2 regions of the Agrobacterium sp. DE0009 genome follow, and region 2 is predicted to be linked to the other one. Evidence: riboswitches for the same ligand, from Rfam matches in the RefSeq annotation. Region 2 holds a riboswitch; the other holds the start of a gene.
The links. A riboswitch is a leader RNA that binds a small molecule or an ion and turns the genes downstream of it on or off. The one in region 2 is predicted to bind thiamine pyrophosphate.
Positions count from the first base shown of each region.

Region 1: linked by a shared signal. The riboswitch ahead of thiB (thiamine ABC transporter substrate binding subunit) and the one ahead of FS804_RS16250 (ABC transporter permease) in region 2 are both predicted to bind thiamine pyrophosphate.

Region 1 covers NZ_VEIU01000005.1:103,669-109,106, forward strand. Annotated here, with positions in the region: gene thiP (thiamine/thiamine pyrophosphate ABC transporter permease ThiP) at 1-1,495, opposite strand, end outside; gene thiB (thiamine ABC transporter substrate binding subunit) at 1,515-2,528, opposite strand; TPP riboswitch at 2,565-2,675, opposite strand; gene FS804_RS17960 (VOC family protein) at 2,721-3,113, opposite strand; gene FS804_RS17965 (ABC-F family ATP-binding cassette domain-containing protein) at 3,196-5,022, opposite strand; gene FS804_RS17970 (thiamine diphosphokinase) at 5,027-5,438, opposite strand, start outside.
Region 2 covers NZ_VEIU01000004.1:150,167-155,604, forward strand. Annotated here, with positions in the region: gene FS804_RS16240 (hydroxyethylthiazole kinase) at 1-592, opposite strand, end outside; gene FS804_RS16245 (ABC transporter substrate-binding protein) at 589-1,539, opposite strand; gene FS804_RS16250 (ABC transporter permease) at 1,536-2,321, opposite strand; TPP riboswitch at 2,447-2,549, opposite strand; partial or broken gene FS804_RS16255 (TadE/TadG family type IV pilus assembly protein) at 2,733-4,054, shown strand; gene FS804_RS16260 (pilus assembly protein) at 4,194-5,438, shown strand, end outside.

The DNA of each region.
Region 1 (5,438 bases), on a different contig from region 2:
CCAGCCAGGGCAATGTTACAAAATCCTCCGAACCGAACAGCGCGACCGCGCCGAGATCACCCAGCGACAGAGCCATGGCGAAGGAGAACGCCATGGCGAGCGGTCGCCACAGGACCGGCAGATCGGCAATCCTTAATCGCCTCACGCCCTCAAGGCCAAGACTGGCAGAAAGCCGACCAGTGCGCAGGAAATGACTGGCAAAGGCTGGCTCCAGCACCCGCATGGCAAGCGGCAAAGCCATCAGCATGTTGATGAGCGCCACGAGAATGGGCGCCTGAAAGGTGGCATCGCCAATACCGCGCAACAGCAAAAACCACCCGCTGCCCAACACGACCGGTGGTACCAGCAGCACGAGCGAAGACCCGGCACCAAGCATGGCCGACAGGGCGCGAAGGGGCCACCACACCCGCCGCCTCGAGCCTATCGCCTGACGCGCGCCGATGATCGCCACGCAGCAGACGATAACGAACGTCGCCGAAAGCATGGCGATTGCAAGGCTTGTCATCGCCGCCCGCCGGAAAATTGGCGCGGACAGAAGGCGCGGCAGGTCGGAACTCAGTCCCGAGACGGCGATGGCGATAAGAGGCAGGCTAATGAAGAGAACGGCGAGAGTGATAGCCCCACCATCCCATAGATGGACACCAATGCCCCTGCCGTCGAACCGGCGAAGGGGCCGGCCAAGCGACGGAATCTCGGCCTCAGCGGAAGGAAGTAGCGCAAGAAGGCCAAGCAGAATGGCGGTGAGCGCAATCTGCAAAACAGACAGCGCGATCGCCCGCTGCGGATCGAAATCGAACCGCAGGGCCTGATAGATCGCCACCTCAAGTGTGGTGGCGGCCGGTCCGCCGCCTAACAGCAGCACGAGCGTGAAGCTGGTCGCGCACAACATGAAAACGAGGCCGGCGATGCCGGGCATGACCCGAGCGACCGCTGGCCATTCGATAAAACGGAAAGTCGAAACCGGCCCCATGCCGAGACTTGCCGCCATGCGCCAATATTCGCCCGGAATCCGCTCCAGCGTCGCCAGCATCAGCCGGATCGAAAGCGGAAGATTAAAGAACACATGGGCGATGAGGATGCCGGAAAGACCGTAAATGCTGAACGGCTCGTCCACGCCGGCGGACGTCAGGACTGTGTTCAACACCCCCTGCCTCCCCCAGATGGTGATAATACCGAAGGCGCCGACGATGACAGGCAGCCCCATCGGCACCGCCATCAGCCTGATCACCCAGATCCGCCCAGGAAAGGCCCGGCGTCGGCCAAGCGCCAACGCTACCGGCAGCCCCAATACCATAGAAAAAACCGTAGAGAGCGTTGCCTGATATAGTGTGAAACGCAGGATACGCAGCGTATAGGGATTTATCACCCCGGCGGCCGACCCTCCCGCATCGAAGGTAAAAAGGGCTGCGACAGCGAGCGCCATGAACAGGAAAACGGCGGCAAAAGCCGCCGTTCCGAGGATGATCGACCGTCGATAATCCCGACGCAACATCATGCGGAAGCGTGCCTCTTGCTCAGTTCATGCTCATGGCGGCAAGCCATTCGTCGATCCACACTTTGCGGTCCTTCGCCACCTCTTCCGGATCCATCAGAAATGTCTTCTGCGGCACCACAAGCTTTGAAAACGCGTCCGGCAGCGGCTTGGAGGTGGCCGCAGCCGGCATCATCCAGTTGTTTTCGGGAATGGCATCCTGAAAGCCCGGCGTGAGCGTGAACGCAAGGAACTGCTTTGCCAACTCCTTGTGCGGCGCTTTTTTGAGAAGGCCGGAAACCTCTATCTGGATGTAGTGACCTTCAGAGAACGGCGCGGCTTGGTACCGATCAGTTTTTTCAGCAACCATGTGATAGGCAGGAGAGGTCGTGTAGGACAGCACCATCGGCACCTCACCCTTGGTGAAAAGGCCATAGGATTCTGACCAGCCCGGCGTGACGGTCAAAATGCGCTTTCTGAGCTTCGCCCAGGCTTCAGGGGCCTTGTCGCCATAGACGGACTTTACCCACAGCAGCAGCCCAAGCCCCGGCGTGGAGGTGCGCGGGTCCTGAATGACGATTTTCTGCGAAGGATCCCCTTCCACCAGCTCCTTCAGGCTTGCCGGCGGTGTCTTGACGGTCTGCGTGTCGTAGATGACGGCGAAGTGACCATAGTCATAAGGTACAAAGACATCGTCCTTGTAACCGCCCGGCACCTTGGCAGCCGAAGCGTCGATGCCGCTGACATCAAAAAGCCCGGTCTGTTTGGCTTCCGCGATGAGATTTGTGTCGAGACCAACCACGACATCGGCTTTGGACCCCGTGCCTTCGAGCTTTAACCGGTTGAGCAGCGCGACACCATCCGCCACACCGACGAAATTGACCGTGCAGTTGCAGACCGTCTCAAAAGCTTCCTTCACTTTAGGGCCTGGACCCCACTCCGAAACAAAGCTTTCATAGGTATAAACAGTGAGCTCTTGCTTGTCTTGCGCCTCAGCAAAACCGGGCAGAAGCAGCAAAGCGGCGATGACAGAATTCGGGAAAAAACGACGGCGCACGGGTATCTCCTCAAACAAAAAGGGAAATAGCCGCCTGTCCAAAAGCCGTCTAATCCCTCCGCCGGTATGAACCGGATCAGGTTCTTCGGGTTGGCAAGCCTCTCAGCCTTCTGCACAAAAGCGCACAAGACACCCCGTTAGATCATGATGATGGTGTAGTCCCCTCGCCTTATCTTGGCAAGATGGCTCGTCTCAGCCCTGCTGCGTCATATGCACGAGTTCCCAGACATGCCCGTCGGGATCCTGGAAGCTGCCGGCATACATGAAGCCGTGGTCCTGAACCGGCTTCCAGCCGTTGCCACCAGATGCGAGCGCCGTTGCGATCATCCGGTCGATTTCCTCGCGGCTGCCGGCGGAAAGACAGGTTAACACCTCGGTGCTGCTTTTGGCGTCGGCAATCTCACCGTTGATGAAATCGCGAAAACGCTCTTCCTGAAGAAGCATCACGAAGATGTTCTCTTCCACGATCATGCAAAGCGTGCGGTCGTCGGAATATTCCGGATTGAAGCTGAAACCGAGTACCGTGAAGAAGTTTCTCGATACTTCGATGCTCTTAACCGGCAGGTTGACGAAAATCATGCGCATTTCAGACCTCCTCCATGAAGAGCGGGCATAGAACGTTAATTCCGCCTGTGTGTCAAAGCGCGGATGGACCCGTTACGCTGCATCAGCCCTCCAGCTCCTCGCGCAGCATCTCAAGCTCCAGCCATTCCTCTTCCATGGCCTCCAGCTTGTCACGCAGCTTTTCCATTTCCTGCGCCAGTTTGTTGAACGTCGTCTGGTCCTTGGCAAAGAGTTCCGGGTCAGCCATACGCTGTTCCCGTTTTGCGATCTCTTCCTGGGTCTTCTCCATCTCCTTCGGCAGATTTTCGAGCGCGAATTTCTGCTTGAAGGAGAGTTTCCCCTTCGTCTTTGCAGGCTCCTGCGATGCCGAGGCGGAAGATGACGCTTTCGCCTTTTCCTGCTTCTCCGCCTTGCGCTTTTCGTCCGCAGCACCCTTGCGCTGCGCCATCATGTCAGAATAGCCGCCGGCATATTCGATCCAGCGCCCGTCAGGCTGGTCGGGATTAACGGGCGCGATCGTGGAGGTCACGGTGCGGTCGAGAAAATCGCGATCGTGGCTGACGAGGATGACCGTGCCGGAGAAGCCGGCAACGATTTCCTGCAAGAGATCGAGCGTTTCGATATCGAGATCGTTGGTGGGCTCGTCGAGGATCAGAAGGTTGGTCGGCCGCGCCAGAATACGCGCGAGAATGAGGCGCGCGCGTTCGCCACCGGAGAGATTGCGAATGGGCGTGCGGGCCTGTTCCGGCTGGAACAGGAAATCTTTCATGTACCCAGTCACATGCTTCAACTCGCCGTTAACGAGCAGGTTTTCCCCGCGGCCATCGGTCAGATAATGCGCGAGCGTATCGTTCGGGTTGAGATCCTCGCGCTTCTGGTCGAGCGTCGCGATCTCCAGATTGGTGCCGAGCTTCACCGTGCCGCTATCCGGCTCGAGCTGGCCCGTGAGCATCTTCAGAAGCGTTGTCTTGCCTGCACCGTTGGGGCCCACGAAACCGATACAGTCACCGCGATGGACGCGCAGGGAAAACGGCGCGACGATGACGCGCTCGCCATAGGCCTTGGTGATGCTGTCGGCCTCGATGACGAGCTTGCCGGACTCGCGACCCTCCGTCACGGTTGCCTGGACGGAGCCCTGCGGCCCCTTATGGCCGCGATATTCCGCGCGCATTGCCTGAAGCTCGCCGACGCGACGCATGTTGCGCTTTCGCCTTGCGGTCACACCGTAGCGCATCCAGTGTTCTTCGCGCTCGATGGCCTTGCCGAGCTTGTGCTGCTCCAGCTCTTCTTCTTCCAACACCTTGTCGCGCCATTCCTCGAAATGGGCAAAGCCTCGGTTGAGACGGCGCGACTGGCCACGATCCAGCCAGACGGTAGAGGTAGAAACCTTTTCGAGAAAGCGACGGTCGTGCGAAATCAGCACCAGCGCACTGCGTGTCTGTTGCAACTCGCTTTCCAACCATTCGATGGTCGGCAGGTCCAGATGGTTGGTTGGCTCGTCCAGCATCAGAATATCGGGTTCCGGCGCCATGACGCGGGCCAGAGCCGCCCGGCGGGCCTCGCCGCCGGAAAGGCTCTCCGGATTTTCCTGTCCGGTAAGGCCAAGATGTTCGAGAAGATAGGTGACGCGATAGGGATCGTCGCCGGGCCCGAGCCCCGCTTCGGCATAGGCCTGAACCGTATCGAAACCGGCAAAGTCCGGGGCCTGTTCGAGATAACGGATCGTCGCGGCCGGATGCCGGAACACCTCGCCCGACTGCGCCTCGACGAGACCCGCGGCAATCTTCATCAGCGTGGACTTGCCCGAGCCATTGCGTCCGACAAGGCAGATGCGGTCGCCCGGCTCTACCTGGAGATTGGCGCCGTCGAGCAGCGGGGTCACGCCGAAGGTCAGCTTGATCTCATCGAGTTTCAGAATTGGGGGTGCCAAGGCATCAGGCTCCGGTCAGATCATAGGGGCGGGCAAGCACGATGGCTTTTCCGCTTTTCAGCGAGAAATGCACGAGCCCGCCATTCGCGACATTGGAAATAGTGCGGGAAGAGCCGAAAGCAAGCGCAAAATCGTCCAGCGGATAGCGCACATTGCCGATATCGAGCCCCTCAAGGGCCGTAAAGCCGGTAACAGAGAACAGCGAAGCGGGCGGCAGATCGATATCCATCGAACCGGGGAGCAAGGGGCGTGCCTCTTCTTCGCCGGATGTCAGTGTCACTTCAAGACCACGCTCGGCAAGCGCCACCGCATAAAGAAGGTGCTGAAGTGCATGGTCGCTGCGTGGGCCGCCCAATGCGCCAACGAGCACCAGCGACCGAGCGCCGCGGGAAAGCGCGTCCGAAACGGCAATCTCC
Region 2 (5,438 bases):
CAGAAGCCGCCGCCGTCAGCGCGTCTTTCTCCACCGCCATGAAGGCGGCGATGACACCGCCCGAGAGGCAACCCGTACCGGTGACCTTTGCCATCCAGGGATGGCCGTTGACGATCCTCACGCTGCGCGTTGCATCGCCAAGATGATCCACAGGACCGGTCTCGATCCTGACGACGTTGGGGACGTCGCCGATCAGGGTCATTTCGGCGTGATTACCGCGTACAACGGTAGGGGAAAGCGCAATGAGTTCGCGCGCGAACGCCAGCCGCGAGGGTGAATAGTCGACATGCACGGGGTCGACGATCCACGGCTTGCCAGATGCATTTGCGATTTCGATCGCGATGCGAATGACCTTACGTCGCTCCGAATCCAGCGTGCCAAGGTTGACGGTCAGCGCATCCGCCCTGGCAACGAAGCTTTCGATTTCCTCGAGTGAGGTCGTCATGGAGGGAATGCCGCCGACGACGGTGATGCCGTCGGCGGTGAATTTTTGCACCACGGTATTCATCAGGCAATGGACGCGTGGGCGCGTTTGCCGCACGCAGTCCAGAATTTCGGCGGCCGTTGCCGCTGTCGGGAAATTGCCGCTCATGGCTGTTGCAACTCCACGGCAATATCCTCCGCTGCGGGGGCCTGCTTGATCAGCTGCATCTCCTGCATGAAAGCGCCGAAACGGGTGTATCGGGCGCGGTCGAGTGCCGCCGGGCGCTTAGCAAAACGCGGCAGCGTGTCGAAAAAGGCCTGCTTGTTCAGCGCGTCATCAAGGTTCGGATAGGCCTTGATGAAGAGTTGCCAGGCTTCCTGCGGATGGTTGGTAATGTAGATCGCGGCCTGTTCCACGGCGGAAAGAAAGCGTGGCAGGCGGCTGTCCGTGGTCAGTTCGCGATGAGTGACGAAGATCAGCTCGTCATAGGCAGGCACCCCGTTTTCTTCGGGAAAGAAAGATCGTCCTTCATGGCCTTCAAGCTTCATCTGCGTCAGTTCGAAGTTGCGGAAACCGCCAAGCGTAGCGTCCACCTTGCCGGCGATCAGCGACGGCGAGAGTGAGAAATTGACATTGACGAGTTCGACATCGTCCTTCGTCAACCCGTCTTTCTCCAGCATGCGCTTCAGCATCGCATCCTCGAACCCGGAAACGGAAAAACCGACCTTTTTTCCTTTCAGGTCCTTCAGGCTCTTGATCGGCCCATCGGCGAGAACCGTAACGGTGTTGAGCGGTGTTTCCACCAGCGTGCCGAAACGCACGAGTGGCAGGCCGGCTTCGTGGTCGAGATAAAGGTTTGGCTGGTAATGTACGCCGATATCGGCCTGTTTCGCCGAGACAAGGCGCGGCACTGCGGAAGGATCGGCTGGCGGCACCAGTTCCACTTCCAGCCCGGCCTCGGTGAACAGGCCGCGTTCCCTGGCTATCACCATCGGGGCATGATCAGGATTCACGAACCATTCAAGCAACACAGTCAGCTTGTCGGCGGCCTCAGATTGCATGGGCGCAAGGACGCTTGCCGCGGCGATGGCGAGGGAAAGAAGCGTTCGTTTCATGGTGCCGACAGTCTCCGTAAATATCTGAAAGGAATGTTGTGTTCTGTTTCTTTGGCCCAGGGCGCGAGATTGTCTGTCGTCCGATCCACGATCAGCCGGAGCAGCACGGCCATGACGGCCAGAATGGCCATGGCGGCGAACATGGTATCGGTCTGCATACGGGCATTGGACTGGATCATCACGAAACCAAGCCCGGCCGATGAGCCTACCCATTCGCCGATGACGGCGCCGAGTGGGGCGAGCGGCGCCGCCACCCTCAAGCCCGAAATCAGCGAGGGAAGCGCCAGCGGCACGCGCAGCCGGGTGAGGATTTGCCAATGGCTCGCCTGTGTCAGCGAGGCGGCGTCGAGAATGGCGCGGTCCGTGCGGTTGAGGCCATCGGTGAAAGCCGAAGCGACGGGAAAGAAGATGATGATCGCCGTCATAACCACTTTCGAAGCCATGCCGAAGCCGAACCAGAGGACGAGGATGGGGGCGAGCACGAAGACCGGAAAGGCCTGCAACACCAGGACCATGGGCCAGACGAAGCGGCCGAAGCGCGAGGTGGCGGCAATCGTGAAGGCGACGAGGACACCGGCGGTAACGCCTGCCGCAAGCCCGAGCGCCATTTCACCAAGCGTCACCGTGGCCTGACCGAACAGGAAGCCCGGCTGGCGCCAAAAGGCGGCGGCGACATCGGCGGGCGATGGCAGAATATAACGCGGCGGCGCAAACAGCCATGTTCCCGCCTGCCAGAGAAGCAGCAGAAGACCAACACCATTCAGCGCATGGGTGGCACGCATGAGCCGGTCCTCAGACGCAAACGCACCATGTGCGAAGAGAGGAAGTGTTCAGCGTCATCGGTCGTCTCCAGATGTGACGATCACATAGATCAAGCATAGCGGAGAAGAGAATGGGCAGCCCCTTGAAGGCGCGACAGTTCCGTTCCTACGCCGGCATGACCCGGATCAGGTTCAAGGGTCCGGCTCATCGCCATCTCAGCACCGTCAGGTGCTCCCCTCGGAAGAGATTGTTTTGTAGGACATGATCTAAAAATGTCAACGGCTCCGCCGACAGATCATAGGTCTTCTATATATTACTTAAATATAGTTATTATTAATATCGGATTTATTGGTAATTAGTTATATAGATAAACTATATCGCAACGACACTGAAATAAACCTCATCCGAATTCTGATAATTCGGAGCTGAGCTTGAAAAACATCTGGCGGGACAAGTCTGGGAACTTTGCGATTCTGAGTGCTCTGTTGATCATACCGATCATCGGATCCGCCGGCGTTGCGCTGGATGTCGTTCGAGCCATGAGCGTGAAATCCGATCTTCAGATGGCAGCGGATTCTGCGGCTCTGGCCGTGGTTGCGGAAAGTTCAGCCAGTGCCGAGGCTGCACGGCGAATGGCCAGCAACGGCGTCGTTTCGGTTGGAAAGGAAGAGGCTGAAGCTTTTTTTCACAGCAATCAGCGGGGGAACCCGGAATATCGCCTATTGGCGCTCGATATACAGGTGAAGAAGAATAACACCGTGATCGAATCGTCAGTGAGTTTTAAGGCTTCGCTCAATACAACTCTCTCCAGAGTCCTCGGAAAGGATTTCCTGACTGTTTCCGGCAACGCAACTGCCAAATATGAGACGGAAACCTATACCGACTTCTATCTGCTGCTCGACAACTCGCCTTCCATGGGCGTCGGCGCAACGCCGCCGATGTGGCCACGATGAAAGCCGCCCTCGGTTGTCAGTTCGCCTGCCATGTCACGTTGGCGGACGGATCTTCCGATCCCAACAGCAGCTATTTCCGGCTCAAAAACAAGGATCCGCAGGCGAAGGGATACATCAACGCGACGACGCGCATCGACGTGGTTGCAAAGGCGACCGCGAGTTTGATGGACACGGCTCAGGACACGCGCAAAAAACCTGATCAGTATCGCATTGCTGTCTACACTTTCGGAAAGACAGCAGAGGATGCCTTTTTTAACAAAGACCTTCCGGAGATTGTCTCGCGTACCTCGGATTTGCAGGCGGCCAAAAAAAAGATCGGAGGAATTGAGTTGATGTCAGTTCCAGGCCACAATTATAAAAGCGACCAGTATACGAATTTCGACCGTGCACTGACGAGGATAATACCGAAGATGGGAACATCGGGAAGTGGCGCGAGTTCCGCTACACCTGAAAAAATCCTTTTCTTCGTGTCGGATGGCGTGGCCGATGCTGTAAAAGCCGCATGTACCAAGAAAAAGATTTGGAATGGACGCTGCCAGGAACCCATAGACACCAAGCTGTGCGACAACCTCAAAAAACAAGGCTTCCGTATCGCCGTGCTTTACACCACTTACCTCCCGCTTCCTGGTAATCAGCACTACGATAATTGGATCGCACCATTCGAAACGGAGATCGGCCCACGCATGCAAGCCTGCGCCTCCCCTGGCCTGTTTTTCGAAGTCAGCCCCTCGCAGGGTATCAGCGAGGCCATGTCGGCGCTTTTTAAGAAGGCGATCAGCTCGCCACGCCTGACCGGGTGATGACCAGCATAGCGGAAGGCTTAGCGGATCGACGTTTAGTTATTTAGGAAATTAGATTTATCGAAAATTAGTTATCCTTCGAAACTGCCTTTCAACGGTCTTTTTCTAAGTTCTGTCTCCAAACGCTGTGGGGGCAAACTTGAAAAATATCTGGCAGGACAGATCAGGGAATTTCGGAATTCTAACTGCTTTGCTTTTGGTGCCGCTCATCGGTACTGCCGGCGTTGCGCTGGATGTAACGCACAGCATGACCGTAAAATCCGACCTGCAGAGGGCGGCGGATGCGGCGGCTCTGGCGGTGGTCTCCGATAGCTCGTCAAGCGTTCACAAGGCAAAGGAGATGTCCGCAGATGGCGTCATTACGCTTGGCGGCGACGAAGGCGCCGCATTTTTCAGAAGCAATGAGCGAGCCAATCCCGACTATTCGCTTTTGTCTCTCGATATAGAGGTGACAAAAAGCGGCAATGCGATTGTGTCTTCCGTCAACTTCAAGGCCTCTGTCGATACCACGCTTTCCAAGATACTGGGAAAAGATCTCTTCACGGTTTCTGGCTCTGCCACCGCCAAATATGAAACGGAAACCTTCAGCGATTTTTACGTGCTTTTGGACAACACGCCGTCCATGGGGGTGGGTGCGACCCCGACCGATGTTGCCACCATGGTCGCAAATACGAGCGATAAATGCGCTTTCGCCTGTCACATCGTGAAGGACGGTGTGGTGGATACCAACAGCTATTACTACAAGGCAAAACGTCTCGGCGTGACCACGCGCATCAATGTGGTCGCAAAGGCGACAGCGAGCCTTATGGATACGGCGAAGTCCATGCGCAAAAGCAGCAATCAATATCGTATGGCAGTCTATTCCTTCGGGGAAAAAGCCGAAGATACGAAGCTACTTGAAGTCGTGCCGCTGACATCGGATCTGGCGACGGCGAAGAAAAAAGCCGCCGAAGTTGACCTGATGTCTATCCCCAAGCAGGGATTCAACAACGACCAGCAGACGGATTTCGACCGGGCGCTGACCCAGATCGGGGACAAGATCGGTAACTCCGGCACAGGCGCGAGTTCGGCGAGTCCGGAGAAGATCGTCTTCTTCGTAACCGATGGCGTCGGCGATAGTTACAAGCCCTCGACCTGCACCAAAAAAACGACGGGCGGTCGCTGTCAGGAACCGATCGACCTCAAATATTGCACGAAGCTGAAAGAAAAGGGCTTTCGCATCGCCGTGCTCTACACCACCTATTTGCCGCTGCCGACCAATGACTGGTATAATAGCTGGATCAAGCCGTTTCAGTCGGAAATCGGCACACGCATGCAGCAATGCGCTTCGCCGGGCCTGTTCTTCGAGGTCAGCCCGTCGCAGGGTATCAGCGACGCGATGACC